Regions from separate parts of the Micromonospora sp. II genome, predicted to be linked through region 4. Evidence: riboswitches for the same ligand, from Rfam matches in the RefSeq annotation. Region 4 holds a riboswitch; each other region holds the start of a gene.
What was found. A riboswitch is a leader RNA that binds a small molecule or an ion and turns the genes downstream of it on or off. The one in region 4 is predicted to bind cyclic di-AMP.

Region 1 (3,637 bases), on a different contig from region 4:
TCGTCGCTCGCAGGCACCACGGCGACCATCTCGTTCAGCGGCGTGGAGGACAGCTCACTGCAGACGTCCTTCGTCGTCGACGACACCGCGGTCACCCTGAGCTGACCGTGGCGTAGCGCGGCCGGTCGTCGTCCTCCCGGCGGCCGGCCGCCTCGTCGTGCCGGGCGGTGCCGCGTCGCGCGTGGCCGCCGCCGCGTGCCGGGGCGGCGCCGCGTCGTGCCGGACCGCGTGCGGTCGGGTCAGGCCGGACGCCCGGCCTGGGACGCCGTGCCGCGGTCGCGGTGGATCCGCGCGGCCGCCTCGTGCATCGCGCGACCGAACAGCTCGGCCTGGTCACCCATGCTGCCGAGCCGGGCGGCGAGCGCGTCGGCGTCGGCCCGCGCCGACGCGCTGACCCGGGCGTCCAGCTCGGACAGCGCGGCGTTGGCGGCGGCGGTGACATGTCCGCACAGGACGTCGAGGGGCTCGCCGGCCAAGTCCGGGTCGATCGTCACGGAATCCAGCCGGCCACCCTGAACGGCGACCGCGCGGACCCGGCCGTCGGCTGCGGTGCCCTCGGCGCGCAGCAGGTCGCCCGGCTCGCCGTCGGCGTGCTCCGAGGCCCGGGAGCGCATCGCGGTGAGCGCCTGCTGCGTGCGGGTCAGCAGTTCGTCGATGCTCGCGGCCGCCGAGAACGGATCGTTGGTCATTTCCGCGCTTTCTTCACGTCTGAGCCGATCATCGTGACCCTAGCAACCGGCTCCGACGAATCGCGGTCAGCGGCCGTCACGGGTGGCGTCCGGCGCCGCGAGCAGGCCGGACACCGGCGGCGCGGCGTGTCGCGGGCGGCCGGACGCCCGGCCGGGTCGAACCGGCCGGGCGTCCGGACCAGATCAGCGCAGACGCAGCCGCTGACCGGGGAAGATCAGGCCGGGGTCGTCGCCGACCACTGCCCGGTTGCGCTCGTGCAGGGCACGCCAGCCGCCGTCGACGCGCTGCGCCACGGCGATCTCCGACAGCGTGTCCCCGCGCCGGACCACGTACGTCCCGGCCGACGGCTGCGGCGCCGCAGTCGTCGCGGCCCGCTCCGGCGCGGTCTTGCGCGTGGCGGCCCGCTTCGGGGCGGACTTCTTCGAGGTGGCCTTCTTCGGGGCCGCCCGCTCGGACCGGGTCGCCGCGGCGTTCGCCGAGCCGCCCTTCTTGCCGCAGACCGGCCACGCGCCGATGCCCTGGCCGCGCAACACCTTCTCCGCGACGGCGATCTGCTCGGACCGGCTGGCCAGGTCGGCGCGGGCGGCGTACTTCTGGCCGCCGTAGCCGTTCCAGGTGGCGCGGGAGAACTGGAGCCCGCCGTAGTAGCCGTTGCCGGTGTTGATCTTCCAGTTGCCGCCGGACTCGCAGCGCGCGACCGCGTCCCAGTTGACGCCCGCGCTGGCCGGTGCGGCCGGGCCGAACAGGGTCGCGACGCCGACGGCGGCGCCGGTCACCACCGCACCGAGAGCGGTACGGCGGCTTCGGGCCGAGTATGCAGTTGCCATGTGGATTCCTCCACGCCGACGAGGTGAGCTGTCGGGTTCGGGCCGAGGAGCCCGGCCGCCGGTGGCGGCTTCACCCCGAGGTGACGATGCACCGTGGAACGTGTGGTTCCCCCGCTCCCGCACGAGGTTCGGTTACCGGGGCCGGCGGCGGGATTTGGCGTTTCCGGCCCGCGGTGCCCGCGAATGCGAACGAAACCGACGCTAAGGACGGTTTGCGACGATCGTCCACTTCTTGTGATGGTGTTCACCCGGCCGGGCTACCACCTGTGGAGCTACCGTGGCAGGGCCGAGCAAGATCACGGGAGGGGCGGGACGGATGACCGATCACGGACACGAGCTGACCTTCGGCGGCTTCATCACGCCCGCCGCCGGGCAGCCCGACCAGGTGGTGGCGCTGGCCACGCTCTGCGAACAGGTCGGGCTGGACCTGGTCACGTTCCAGGACCACCCGTACCAGCCGGGCTTCCTGGACACCTGGACGCTGATGTCCTACGTGGCCGCCGTCACCGAGCGCATCCACCTGGCCGGCAACGTGCTCAACCTGCCGCTGCGCCAGCCGGTGGTGCTGGCCCGCAGCGTGGCCAGCCTGGACCTGCTCACCGGCGGCCGGGTCGAGATGGGACTCGGCGCGGGCGCGTTCTGGGACGCGATCGAGGCGACGGGCGGGCGGCGCCTGTCCCCCGGCGCGGCGGTCGAGGCCCTGGACGAGGCGATCCGGGTGATCCGCGAGGTCTGGGACACCGACCGCCGCGGCATGATCCGCGTCGACGGCGAGCACTACCGGGTGGTCGGCGCCAAGCGCGGCCCGGCGCCCGCGCATCGGGTGGGCATCTGGGTCGGCGCGTACAAGCCGCGCATGCTGCGCCTGGTCGGCCGCGCCGCGGACGGCTGGCTGCCCTCCCTGTCCTACCTGCCCAAGGGCCCCGACGAGCTGCCCGCCCTGAACGCGCTCGTGGACGAGGGCGCGCAGGCTGCCGGGCGCGACCCGGCCGAGATCCGCCGCATGCTCAACGTGACCGGCACGTTCGCGCGCTCGTCGGCCGGCTTCCTGGCCGGCCCGCCGGAGCAGTGGGTGGAGGAGCTGGCCGGGCTCACGCTGGAGCACGGCGTCACCACGTTCATCCTCGGCAGCGACGAGCCGCGCGCGATCCAGATCTTCGCCCAGGAGGTCGCGCCGGCGGTCCGCGAACTCGTCGCCGCCGAGCGCACCGCGCCCGGCAGCGGGGCCCGCGCGGTCGCCGACGACACGGCCGCCACCGGCGGCGCGGCCACGCTGGCGGTCACCCCCACCCCCGACCCGGGGGTACGTCTGAGCGCGCGCCGCCCCTGGGACGAGTCGACCCGGCCGACCGCCCCGCTGCCTCCGGCCGGCCAGGTCTACCCACCCCGGGGGCAGGCCGCCGGGCAGCACCTGGTGGACGTGCACGACCACCTGCGCCAGGAGCTGGCCCAGGTGCGCGACCTGCTGGAACAGGTCAAGCGGGGCGCCGTCTCGCCGGGCCGGGCGCGGGCGGCGCTCAACGAGATGACCATGCGGCAGAACAACTGGACGCTCGGGGCGTACTGCGCGGCCTACTGCACCATGGTCACCCAGCACCACGGGCTGGAGGACGCCTCGATCTTCCCGCACCTGCGCCGCTCCGAGGCCGGGCTGGCGGCCGTGCTCGACCGCCTCGAGGAGGAACACGTGGTGATCCACGGGGTGGTGGAGAGCGTCGACCGGGCGCTCGTGGAACTGGTCCACCGGCCCGGCGACTTCACGCAGCTCCAGGAGGCGGTGGACCTGCTCACCGACACGCTGTTGTCGCACCTGTCGTACGAGGAGCACCAGATCGTCGAGCCGCTGGCCCGGCACGGCTTCTTCCCCGGCCAGCTGTGAGGTAGCTGACTTTTGATTTCCTAAGTCAGGGGGTACCGTCGACGCCATGACGGACCTCCTTGCGCAGCGTGACTCCTGGTCCACCGCCAACTGCTCGATCGCCCGGGCGCTGGAGGTGGTCGGCAACCGCACCACGCTGCTCCTGCTGCGCGAGGCGTCGTTCGGCACCCGCCGCTTCGACGACTTCGCGCGGCGGGTCGGCGTCAGCGAGCCCGTCGCCGCCGCACGCCTCAAGCAGCTC
Region 2 (3,637 bases), on a different contig from region 4:
GCCGCGCCAGCCGGCCCGGCGTACGTGAGCACGCCGGCCGCCCCGCGACCGGAATCCGACCGCGCCGCCGAGCGGCAGGCCCGTCCCGACGGCGCACCCGCGCCCGCCGCACGGGCCACCGACACGCTCCCGAACGACCCGCAGCCGGTCCCGGCCGGCCGGATCACCGCGCCGGTCGGCCTGCGGGCCCCGCCCGCCCGCTGATCCGCCCACGGGCCGCGCCCGTCACCGCACCCACCGAACGTCATCCCGCACCCGCCCTTCGACGGCCCGGCGCCCCCGCGCCGCGCCCCGACCGGCCGTGCGGATTCTCCCGCCAGGTTCTTCCCGTGAGGTGCCGACCATGTCGCAGACCGCTCTCTACCACTTCCTCACCGCGGTCCCCGAGGCCGCCGCCATCTGGTCCTTCCTGATGCTGCTCGCGTTCGGCCTGCTCGCCGCGCTGGTGGCCCGGCCCGAGCGCGACGGCGTCGCCGAGGCTGCCGCCGATCCGGTGGACCAGGACGCCGCGCGCCGCGACGACCTCGTCCGGTACGCCGAGGAGGTGGCGGTGGCCGCCGCCGGGGCCGCCCAGACGGCCCGTCGCCGCCGGGAACGGTGGCTGGCCGCGCAGGACGAGGCGGAACGCGCCTGGACCGCGTACGACGAGGCGGACAGCGCCGCCCGCCGCCTGGCCGGGGCCGCCGCGCTGGCCGCCCCGCGCACCCCGCGCACCCCGGCGGAGTACGCGGCCCGGGAGCGCTGGCTGCACCACGCCGCCATGACGGCGCACTGGCGCGGCGACCTGTCCGCCCGGCAACTCGCCGACGTGCTGGCGCGCCGCAACGGGTGGGACCCGCGCCGGCACCCGGCCGAGCAGGAGATCGTGCTGGCCCGGGCCGTACGGGACCGGCGCCGGACCGGCTGGGAGAGCGCCGCCGAGCGGGAGCGGCAGGCGTGGCGGGACGCCGAACTGGCCGCCGAGGCCGCCCGTACGCTCGCCGCCGAGGCGTACGCGGCCACCCTGGCGGTGCGGCCCGCCCCGGTGTCCCGCGGCGTGGCGACGATCCCCCTGCCGGTCGGCGCGTCCGTCCGCAACGCCCGCTGGCGTCCGGCCCGGGTCGGCTGAGGCGACCGAATTGTTACCCGGAATGTGGTGAGCCGGCTCACCCCCGGCACCGAAACGGGCGTGGAGCGCAGAACAGGCCAATGAGCCGCGCCATTGCCGGTCAGGCGCTCGCCGTCTGTCCCCTTTTCGCCTCCCGGGCGCCGTCACCACCGCTTGTCCCATTGAGTGAAGTGAGTAACCGGCTGTTCCGAAATCCGTTACCGGGGATCATGTTTACGCAGGTGGGAGCGCTTGGCAGGGGCAGTACCCGCCGGTAGTGTCGGCGCGTCCGGTGCGGTAACCGATCGCAGAAGGCGACGCCGCGCCGACCCGCCTAATCGTGTCATCACGAACCGGGGAACCATGAGCACCATCGGGGTGAATCCGCGGCCACTGCCGCGGTAGGGCGTACTTCCCGCCCGAATCCGTCAGCTAACCCGGTCGGCGGCCACGGAAGGAGTCCCATCCTCGTGCCCACCCCTCGATCGTCCCCCCGCCTCCACGGCTCCGCGGTACCCGCGCTCGCCTGACGCGACCGGCAAACCGCCCCTGGGCGCCCGGCATCGCGGGCGTACCCGTTCCCCCGGCCCATCCGGCCTGCCAGCACGTGTGAACCCCTCCACGTGCCGGGCCGGCGTGTGCCGATCACGCCCCCCGTGGAGGATTTCGTGAAGCACCACCTGAAGCGTCAGCTGCGGCGGATCGCCACCGAACGCCCGTACCAGATCATCGCCGGATCGGCCGCGGCGCTCGTGCTGGCCGCCGGCGCCGGCACCGCCCTCGCCGCCGGTGAGGACGCCCCGGTCCAGCAGGAGAACACCGCCTCGGTCGCCGAACTCGGCGCACGGCTCGGCGAGCCCGCCAGCCGCAGCGAGGCGCGTATCGGCGTCCCGCCGGCGTCGCCGAGCGCCGAGCCCAGCAGGTCGCCCAGCGCCTCCCCGTCGGCGAAGAAGGCCGCGGCGGACCCGGACGTCACCAAGGCCGCGCCGAAGCCGCCGTCGAGCAAGACGCTGGACTACGACTACCAGGCGCAGATCAACTACTACTACTGCGGCCCGGCCGCCGTGCGCAACGCGCTCAGCGCCACCGGCATCGAGCGCAGCCAGGACGCCCTCGCCGGCCCGCTCGGCACCACCGAGATGGGCACCAACTCGGCCGAGGACACCACGCGCGTGCTCAACCAGCAGGTCAAGGGCAACCCGTACCGGACCCGGATGATTCCCGGCTCGGCCAGCCCGGCCCAGATGGACCGGCTCCAGGCCGACGTGGTCGAGGCGATCAGCAACGGCCGAGGGGTCGTCGCGAACGTCGCCGGCACCGCCACCGACACCAACGGCGGCTGGCACTCGTTCCCCGGCGGCCACTACGTCGCGGTGATCGGCTACAAGGACGACGGCCGGACCGTCCGGATCGCCGACTCGGCCGACCCGTCGCTGCCGTCGTACTGGCTCACCACGATCGACCTGGCGCACTGGATCGCCAGCCGCGGCTACTCCGCCTGACCGCCCCGCACCCTGCGAAGGCCGGCACCCCGTCCCGGGGCGCCGGCCTTCCCCGTCCCCGCCCGCCCCTCGCCCGCCGCCCTCTCGGCGCGCCGATCTTGGACTTGTGGCGCCTGGTATGCCCGGCTCACCCCGCTATGGGAGGCACCACAACTCCAAGATCGGCGGCGAGGGCGAGGGCGGGCGGTTTGGGCGGGGCGGGTTCGGTCTCGCGTGTCCGGGGCGGGCGGTGGCAGACTGCGCCAATGGGCGATGCGACGGGGAACCGGCACCTGATTCTCCTGCACGGCATGGGCGCCACCGGCGAAGTGTGGCTGCCCTGGGCGCCGCTGCTGGAGCGCCGCTGGCCCGGGCGCTGGCTCGCCCCCGACCTGGCCGGCCACGGCTGGTCGCCGCCGCTCGACGGCTACTCGTTCGACGCCCTGGCCCAGCGCGTCGCAGACGGGCTCGGTCCGCTCCGGCTGGGCCCGCACGACCGGCTGGTGCTGCTCGGACACTCGCTCGGCGGGGTGGTGGCGCTGGCGCTCGCGGCCCGGCAGCGGGCTCTTCCGGTGGACGCGGTGGTGGGGCTCGGCATCAAGGCGGTCTGGTCCCCGGCCGAGCTGGCGAAGGCGAGCGAGCTGGCCGCCCGGCCGGTCACCTGGTTCGCCACCCGGGACGAGGCGGCCCGCCGCTACCTGCGCGTCTCGGGGCTGGCCGGGCTGTTCGCCCCGGACCACCCGGTGGTGGAGGCGGGGCTGCGGCGGGTCGACGGCCGCTGGCGGCTGGCGATGGACCCGGCCGCGTTCGCGGTCGGCGAGCCTCGGCTGCCCGCCCAGCTGGCCGCGACCGGCGTGCCGGTGCTGCTGGCCCGCGGCGAGCAGGACCCGATGGTGAGCGACGCGCAGCTCAAGGAGCTGGGCGTGCCGGTGGCCACCCTGCCCGGCCTGGGCCACAACGCGCACGTCGAGGACCCGGCCGCCGTGCTCGCCCTGCTCGACGCGTACCTGTAGAGCGGGGCCTACACGACGGCGCGCTGCGCCGGGACCGCCCAGTCGGCCTCCAGCTC
Region 3 (3,637 bases), on a different contig from region 4:
CACATGTCCGTGATTGGTGAGGAAGGTCCAGTTGCGGCGGCTCCCGTCCTCACCTGGTGTCGTCGCCATGGTGGCCATGCTATGGCCATCGACGCTGCCGACCCGAATCGGACGCGGGCAGGCACGGGAAAGTATGAAATGCGTATCACGAATCTTGACGTGCCCCTGACGCCGTGTGACCGTGAAGTCGCGAGGCCGTCCGGCCTGGTCGTTCCGCAGGTAGACGAGGTGAGGCAGATGACGCCGAGAAGCCCGGAGCAGGCGCTCGCCGAGCTGCGTGCCGGCAACCACCGGTTCGTCACCGGTGTGCCGCAGCATCCGAATCAGGACGCCGGGCACCGGGCGGCGGTGGCCGACGGCCAGCACCCCTTCGCGGTGATCGTCGGCTGCTCCGACTCGCGGCTCGCCGCGGAGATCATCTTCGATCGAGGTCTCGGTGACCTCTTCGTGGTGCGTACCGCCGGGCACACCGCCGGGCCCGAGGTGCTCGGCAGCGTCGAGTACGCGGTCACCGTGCTGGGCACGCCGCTCGTGGTGGTGCTCGGGCACGACTCCTGCGGCGCGGTCCAGGCCGCCCGGGAGGGGGTCCGGACCGGCGCCGCTCCGGCCGGGCACCTGGGAGCGGTGGTGGACGCGGTCTCGCCCAGCCTGCTGCGCGCCGCCCGGCAGGGCATCGACGACCTCGACGGCATCATCGACGTCCACATCGCGCAGACCGTGGAGACGCTGCTGGCCCGGTCCTCCGTGCTGGCCGAGCGGGTCGCGGCGGGCCGGTGCACGGTGGCGGGGATGTCGTACCGGCTCTCCGGCGGCGAGGTGCGGACAGTGGCGCAGGTCCCGGCGTCACTGCCCGCTCCCTCGTCGCCGGCGGACGCGGACGCGGCGCTGGCCGGCTGACCGGAGCGCCGGACGACGAAGGGGCCGCCCACGGGGGCGGCCCCTTCTTGCTGCGTCCAGGTCAGAGCATCGACATGTGGACGTGGTCGGTGTGGTTCGACGGCCCGCTGTACGACCTCCAGCCGGTGGCCGGGAACCAGATCTGCCGGTTCCAGATCACGTAGTAGATGCCCAGCCGGTCGGCGTTGCGGATGAGGAAGGCGGCCACGTCGTTGCCGTACTTGCGGGTGTCGTTGTTGTGCCAGGGTGAGAAGCCGCTGTTCTGCAGCGACCAGTCGCACGCCTTGCCCTTGGGGTGCTCCCACGGCCCGCCCGGCCGGTAACAGCCCACGAAGCGCGTGTAGCCGGCGCGCCGGACCTCCTTGTAGGCGTGCAGCGTCCGCGGCGTGATGCAGCCCGAGGTGGTCGGGTCGTTCTCGCTGCACGACTCGGCCTTCCAGCCGCCGTCGGCGGTGCGGCCGGGGCCGATCTTGGCGACCGGTGAGGTGGCGTCGACCAGGCCGCCGGTGAAGCCGAGGCCGCCGACGAGCTTGAGGGCGCGTTCGGCCTGCACCTTCTCGCGCTCCATCGCGTTCTTCTGCTTCTCCTGCTCGCGCACCTCGGCGTCGAGCGCGATCTTGGCCGTCTCGGCGCGGTTCTTGACCGCGTTGATGGCGGCCAGGCGCTGCGCGTTGAGGAGGTTCAGCTCGTCCAGGGCGTTGACGCGGCGGACGAACGAGTCGGGCGAGTTGCTCTCCAGCAGCATCGCCATCGCGCCCATCCGGCCGGTCCGGTAGGACTGGGCGGCGAGCTGGTTGACCTGCGGGCTGAGCGCCTCGAGTTCGGCCTGTGCCGCCTGTACCTCGGCGGCCAGCCGCCGCTGGCGGTCCTGCGACTTGGCCAGCTTCGCCTTCGCCTGGAGGAAGTTCCGGTTGGCGCTGTCGATCGCCTCGGTGATGAGCGGTGGTTCGCCGTCCTCCTCGTGCCCGGACGGCTTCGGGGCCGCCGCGGCGGGGGCCGCCGTCGCCGAGTTCGGCCCGGCCAGCACTGCCAGCGAGGCCAGCACGGCCACCAGGGGTGTCAGCCAGCGGCGCAGGGGTGGCGTCACAGTGTTCCCTTCCGTCGGCCGCCGACCGGGTTAGCTGACGGGTTCGGGACGGAAGTGGCCCCTACCGCTCGCGCGGATTCACCCCATGTACCTGGTTCCCCGGCTCGCCCGCAGGCGATTGGGCGGCGGCACCGCTGGCGCCGGTGCGCGCCTTCGGCGGTGACCGGCAGCGAGGTTACCCGACAGCACTCCTGCGGATCTACGTCCGGAAGCCGACCAATAGCGAGATTTCGCCGTGGCGCACCGTGACCAGCGTCGCGTTTGAAATCGATGGTCACCGTGCGGAGTGTCACCATGTCGCCTCCGTACTCTTTCCGCCGCCGAGCGCCTCCAGCGCGTCGTCGCGTCCGGTCGGCGGACGGGGCGGCGGGGGTACGGGCGACGCCGGCTCCGGACCGGGCGCGCGCCGTCCGGCGGTGGTCACGATCGCGGCCAGTGCGGTCGTCAGCGGTACGGCGGCGATCAGGCCGAGCGTGGCCACCGCGCTGCGGACGATCTCCTGGGCGAGGAACTCGCTGGTGAGGATCTGGCTCACCGGGCGGGAGTCGGCGACCAGCAGGAGCAGCAGTGGCAGCGACGCGCCCGCGTACGCCAGCACGATGGTGTTGACGGTGGACGCGATGTGGGCCCGGCCGACGCGGGTCGCCGCCCGGTAGAGCTGCCGCCGGGACAGCCCCGGGTTGGCGTGCGCGAGTTCGGTGACGGTGGCCGCCTGGGTGACGGTGACGTCGTCCAGCACGCCCAGCGAGCCGATGATGATGCCCGCCAGCAGCAGTCCGTGCAGGTCCACGTCGCCCTGGAACATGGACAGCGTGGTGGCGTCCTCGCTGCCGAAGCCGGTCAGGTGGGTGGCGGACGTGGCGAGCAGGCCGAGCACGCCGGTGACCACCAGGCTGCCGAGCGTGCCGAGCACCGCCACCGACGTCTGCGCGGTGATCCCGTGCGTCAGGTAGAGCACCACGAACATGATCAACGCGGCGCCCACGATCGCCACCAGCAGCGGCGGCTGGCCGCCACCGATGCCGGGCAGCACGAAGCCGAGCAGGATGGCGAAGCTGGCCGCCAGGCCGCCGAGCGCGGCGAGCCCGCGCCAGCGGCCGAACGCCACGATCGCGGCGGCGAAGAGCACCAGCAGCCAGATCAGCGGTGTGCCGCGCTGGTGCTCGGCGATGTTGTAGGACTTCACCGAAGGATCGGCCGGGTCGATCAGCTCGACCAGGACGATCTTGTCGCCGACCTCGACCCGTGGCGCGCCCGGTCCGGCCGGGAGCGGCGTCTCGACCTGCCGTCCCGCGTCCGGGCCCTGCTCGGCGGCGACGGTCGCGGTGCCGCAGGGGCCGCCCGCGCCCTCCGGGGCCTCCGGCGTCGGCGGGCAGGGTTCGGTGACCACCCGGGTCACGGTGCCGTGGTAGCGGGGGACGTCCGCGCCGCCGACCGGCTCCCGGTCCTGCCGGGGCCAGAGCACCAGCGCGGCGATCACGGTGAGCGCGAACAGCGGCACCACCACGGCGACGAGCAGCCGTCGTACGCCCGGTGGCGTGGGCGGTGCGGGGCGGGTGTGGTCGGCACCCAAGGCGTCTCTCCCAACGGTCGCGGCGACGCCTGGTCCGCCGGACCGGTCTGGTCACCGGGCCGGCGCGGACGTGTCGACCA
Region 4 (3,637 bases):
GCGAATTGCTCATCCCGGGGGGTGGCGACCGGGCCGTTGGAGGAATACTCTCGGTCGCGGCCCGCGTACTGATGAGGCGCCCGTCAAGGGCGAGTGGAGGTGCTCGCGTGAGCCTGTCGATCGTGAAGTCGGTGCGGCCGGGTGGTGTCGTCCAGATCGCGCCCCGTGGGGAGATCGACGTCGACACCGCGTACGAGGTGCGGGAAGCGATCGCCGAGGTGCTCGCGAAGGGCCGTCCCTCGCGCATCGAGCTGAACATGCGGCTCGTCACGTTCATCGACTCGGTCGGCATCAGCGCCATGGTGGCCGGCTTCCAGACCTGCGAGGTCAGCGGCGTCAAGCTCGTGGTCACCGAGCCGAGCCGGTTCGTGCACCGGCAGCTCTGGGTGACCGGCCTGCTCGGCCTCTTCGGCGCTCCCGAGCCGTGGTTCGCCGACGACACCCCCGAGGTGCTGCCCGGCGCCTGAGCGCCGTTCGCACCCCCTGCGGCCAGGGGACCTTCTACCCGTTGCCAGCCCGGCGTCGGTACGGGACGATCGTCGCGACGTACGACGGCGAGGGGGCCCGCTTGCAGAGCAGCGACAGCTTCAGCTACACCGTGCAGGCCCGGTGCAGCCGGGCCGACGCGGTGGCACTGCTGGGTGACCTGAGTCGCCAGGGCGAGCTGCATCCGCTGATCGTCCGGGTCCGGCAGCTGCCGGCCCGGCCGGGCGCGCTGGCCAGCTACGCGATCACCGACCGGCTGCAACTGGGCCCGCTGCACTTCCCGGTCACGTACCAGGCGGACGTGCTGGTCGCGAGCGAGGACGAGGTGGTCACTGTGGCCCGGCAGCAGCCGGCGACGACGGTGCGCAACCACACCCGGCTACGCGACGAGCCCGACGGCACCGTGCGCATCGACGTGGAGATCACGCTCACCGCGCCGGCGCCGCTGTTCGGGTACGCGTTCCGCCAGGCCCGGGCGGCTCACCTGAGCCTGGCGGCCCGTCTCGGCGCGACGCTGGAGGGCCGGCCCGATCCGGCCGGCCCCCCGGGAGCGCGCTAGTACACCGACAGGTGCACGTGGTTGGTGTGGTCGCTGGACGGGTCTCCGTTGCCGCCGCTGTACGACTTCCACCCGCTGCTGGGCAGCCAGATCTGCTTGAACCAGATCACGTAGAGCACGGCGAGCGGGTCGGCGTTGCGCACGAAGTACGCGGCCAGGTTGTTGCCGTACGTCCGGTCACCGCCGCTGGCCACGCCGCCGAAGCCGTTCTTCTGGGCGGCGAAGTCGCAGGCCCGCCCCTTCGGGTGCTCGCCCGAGCCGCTGGGCCGGTGGCACGAGACGTACCTGGTGAAACCGGCCGCCTTGGCCTGCTGCAGCGCGTGCAGCGTCCGCGGGGTGATGCAGCCGTTGGCCGGGGTCGGGTCGTTGACGCTGCACGACTCCGACGGCCACGAGCCGTCCGAGTTGCGTGGTGCGGGCTTCGCGTTCTTGTTTGAGGTGCCCTGGACGCTGCCGCCGCCGCTGCTGTTGTTGCGGGCGGAACGTTCGTTCGCCACTTCGAGCGCGCGCTCGGCCTGCTCCTTGCGCTTGCCCATCACCTCGACCTGCTTGCGTTGCTCGCGGATCTCGGTGTCGAGCGCGGCCCGGGTGCGGGTGGCCTCGTCCCGGGTGGTGATCAGCTCGCGCACCGTGCGGTCCTCGTGCGCGGCGACCTGTTCCAGCGTGGCGGCCCGGTCCATGAAGCCCGCCGGGCTGCTGCTGTCGAGCAGCGCCGCGGCGGTGCCGAGGCGGCCCGCGCGGTACGCCACCCCGGCGATCTCACCGACCTTGGCGTCACGTACGGCCAGCTCGGCGCCGACCTTCGCGAGCTGGTCGTTGAGCTGCTTCTGGCGGTTCACCGACCGGTTCAGCGCGGCCTTCGCCTCCAGCCAGCCCTTGCTGGCCGCGTCGAGTTGGGCGCGCAGCTCGGGCGTGCCGCCCTCGTCGTCGCCGGGCGCGGCGGCGAGCAGGGCGGTCCGGGGCGCCGCCGAGGCGGGGGAGGCCGGAACGGTCGCGACGCCGACAGTCAGCGTCGCGACGAGCAGGGCCGCCAACCGGGCGGCCGTCCGTCGTACAGGTGCCACTGGGGGCATTCACATGTCCTTCCGTCAACCGCCGACCGGGTTAGCTGACGGGTTCGGGACGGAAGATCCCTACCGCTGACGCGGATGCACCCCACGTACGTGGTTCCCCGGCTCGCCCCTTCGGGCGATTAGGCGACGGCCACCCCACCTGCGCCGGTGACGCCGGTGGCTGCGGCCGCGACCGAGCCTACCGGCGCGGCCCGGGCGCGGCTCCGTTGCGCAGTGCCGCATGGTGGGGCAAAACCGACATAAGTGTACAGCAGTCACGGTGATTTAAGTCTGCCCTAATCACCACTCGGTCTTTCCGCACACTCCGGCTGACGCTCCGGGTTCGACCTGCAACGTGGCGTGATCGATGGAGAAGTCCTCGTGCAGCGCCGTCCGCGCGGCGGCCAGCACCCCGGCCGGGTCCACACCCGGGTCGGTGGTCAGGTGCGCCGAGGCCACCTCCATGCCCGAGGTGAGCGTCCAGACGTGCAGGTCGTGCACCTCGGCCACGCCGGGGACCGCGGCCAGTCGGTCGTGCACGGCGGTCACCTGGAGGTGCTCCGGCGCCGCCTGCACCAGGATGCGCACCGCGGCCCGGCCGAGCCGCCAGGTGCGCGGCAGGATGAACAGGCCGATCCCGACGGCGACCAGTGGGTCCGCCCACCACCAGTCGGTCACCGCGATGACCAGCGCGGCGGCGATCACGCCGAGCGAGCCGAGCAGGTCGCCGAGCACCTCCAGGTACGCGCCGCGCAGGTTGATGCTCTCCTTCGCCCCGGCGCGCAGCAGCGCGAAGGCGACGATGTTGGCGAGCAGGCCGAGCACCGCCACCACGAGCATCGGGCCGGCCAGCACCTCCGGCGGCTCGCCGAAGCGGCGTACCGCCTCGATCAGGACGTAGACCGCGACGGCGCCGAGCAGCACGGCGTTGGCGAGGGCGGCGAGCACCTCCAGCCGGTAGAGGCCGAACGTGCGCTGCGGGTCGGTGCCGGCGCGCCGGGTGGCGGTGATCGCCGCGAGGGCCATGCCGATGCCGAGCACATCGGTGAACATGTGCCCGGCGTCGGAGAGCAGGGCGAGCGAGCCGGTGGTGAAGGCGGCCACCGCCTCGACCACCATCAGGACGGCGAGCAGCGCGAACGCGGCCCAGAGCCGGCCTGCGTGGCGGTGTGCCGCGTTGGCCACCGCGCTGCTGTGGTCATGACCTGCGCCCACGCCAACACCCTCCCTGCCGCGTACCGGCCGGGCCCAATGTATGCTCACATCGCTATGTATGCAAGTGAACTGTGGGTGGCGCGGGCGTGGCCCCTCACCCCACCGGGTCGAGCGTGGTGAGGCGCTGGGTCGCCCGGGACAGCGCCACGTAGAGCGTGCGCACGCCCGAGCCCGGATCGGCCCGGATCTCGCTCGGCGCCACCAGCACCACGCCGTCGTACTCCATGCCCTTGGCCTGGAGGCTGGTCACCACCTGGAGCCGGCCCGCGCCGAGCGCGCCCAGCCAGCCGGCCACCTCGTCCCGGCGCGGCACCGGCGTGATCAC

Region 1: it holds a riboswitch for cyclic di-AMP, as region 4 does, so the genes downstream of both, A8711_RS15645 (transglycosylase family protein) here and A8711_RS18385 (hypothetical protein) in region 4, are expected to answer to the same signal.
Region 2: it holds a riboswitch for cyclic di-AMP, as region 4 does, so the genes downstream of both, A8711_RS29215 (C39 family peptidase) here and A8711_RS18385 (hypothetical protein) in region 4, are expected to answer to the same signal.
Region 3: it holds a riboswitch for cyclic di-AMP, as region 4 does, so the genes downstream of both, A8711_RS07780 (hypothetical protein) here and A8711_RS18385 (hypothetical protein) in region 4, are expected to answer to the same signal.

What each region holds. Positions count from the first base shown of each region.
Region 1 covers NZ_LYXF01000024.1:868,933-872,569, reverse strand. The annotation lists gene A8711_RS15655 (M4 family metallopeptidase) at 1-105, shown strand, start outside; gene A8711_RS15650 (YbaB/EbfC family nucleoid-associated protein) at 240-689, opposite strand; gene A8711_RS15645 (transglycosylase family protein) at 873-1,517, opposite strand; cyclic di-AMP (ydaO/yuaA leader) riboswitch at 1,516-1,661, opposite strand; gene A8711_RS15640 (LLM class flavin-dependent oxidoreductase) at 1,834-3,396, shown strand; gene A8711_RS15635 (helix-turn-helix domain-containing protein) at 3,443-3,637, shown strand, end outside.
Region 2 covers NZ_LYXF01000078.1:172,757-176,393, reverse strand. The annotation lists gene A8711_RS29225 (hypothetical protein) at 1-204, shown strand, start outside; gene A8711_RS29220 (hypothetical protein) at 344-1,108, shown strand; cyclic di-AMP (ydaO/yuaA leader) riboswitch at 1,409-1,549, shown strand; gene A8711_RS29215 (C39 family peptidase) at 1,756-2,589, shown strand; gene A8711_RS29210 (alpha/beta fold hydrolase) at 2,835-3,581, shown strand; gene A8711_RS29205 (CDP-glycerol glycerophosphotransferase family protein) at 3,590-3,637, opposite strand, start outside.
Region 3 covers NZ_LYXF01000012.1:28,672-32,308, forward strand. The annotation lists gene A8711_RS07770 (MarR family winged helix-turn-helix transcriptional regulator) at 1-78, opposite strand, end outside; gene A8711_RS07775 (carbonic anhydrase) at 238-897, shown strand; gene A8711_RS07780 (hypothetical protein) at 959-1,984, opposite strand; cyclic di-AMP (ydaO/yuaA leader) riboswitch at 1,988-2,119, opposite strand; gene A8711_RS07785 (YibE/F family protein) at 2,274-3,557, opposite strand.
Region 4 covers NZ_LYXF01000035.1:104,708-108,344, forward strand. The annotation lists gene A8711_RS18375 (STAS domain-containing protein) at 108-467, shown strand; gene A8711_RS18380 (SRPBCC family protein) at 509-1,045, shown strand; gene A8711_RS18385 (hypothetical protein) at 1,042-2,118, opposite strand; cyclic di-AMP (ydaO/yuaA leader) riboswitch at 2,123-2,254, opposite strand; gene A8711_RS18390 (cation diffusion facilitator family transporter) at 2,398-3,312, opposite strand; gene A8711_RS18395 (AAA family ATPase) at 3,407-3,637, opposite strand, start outside.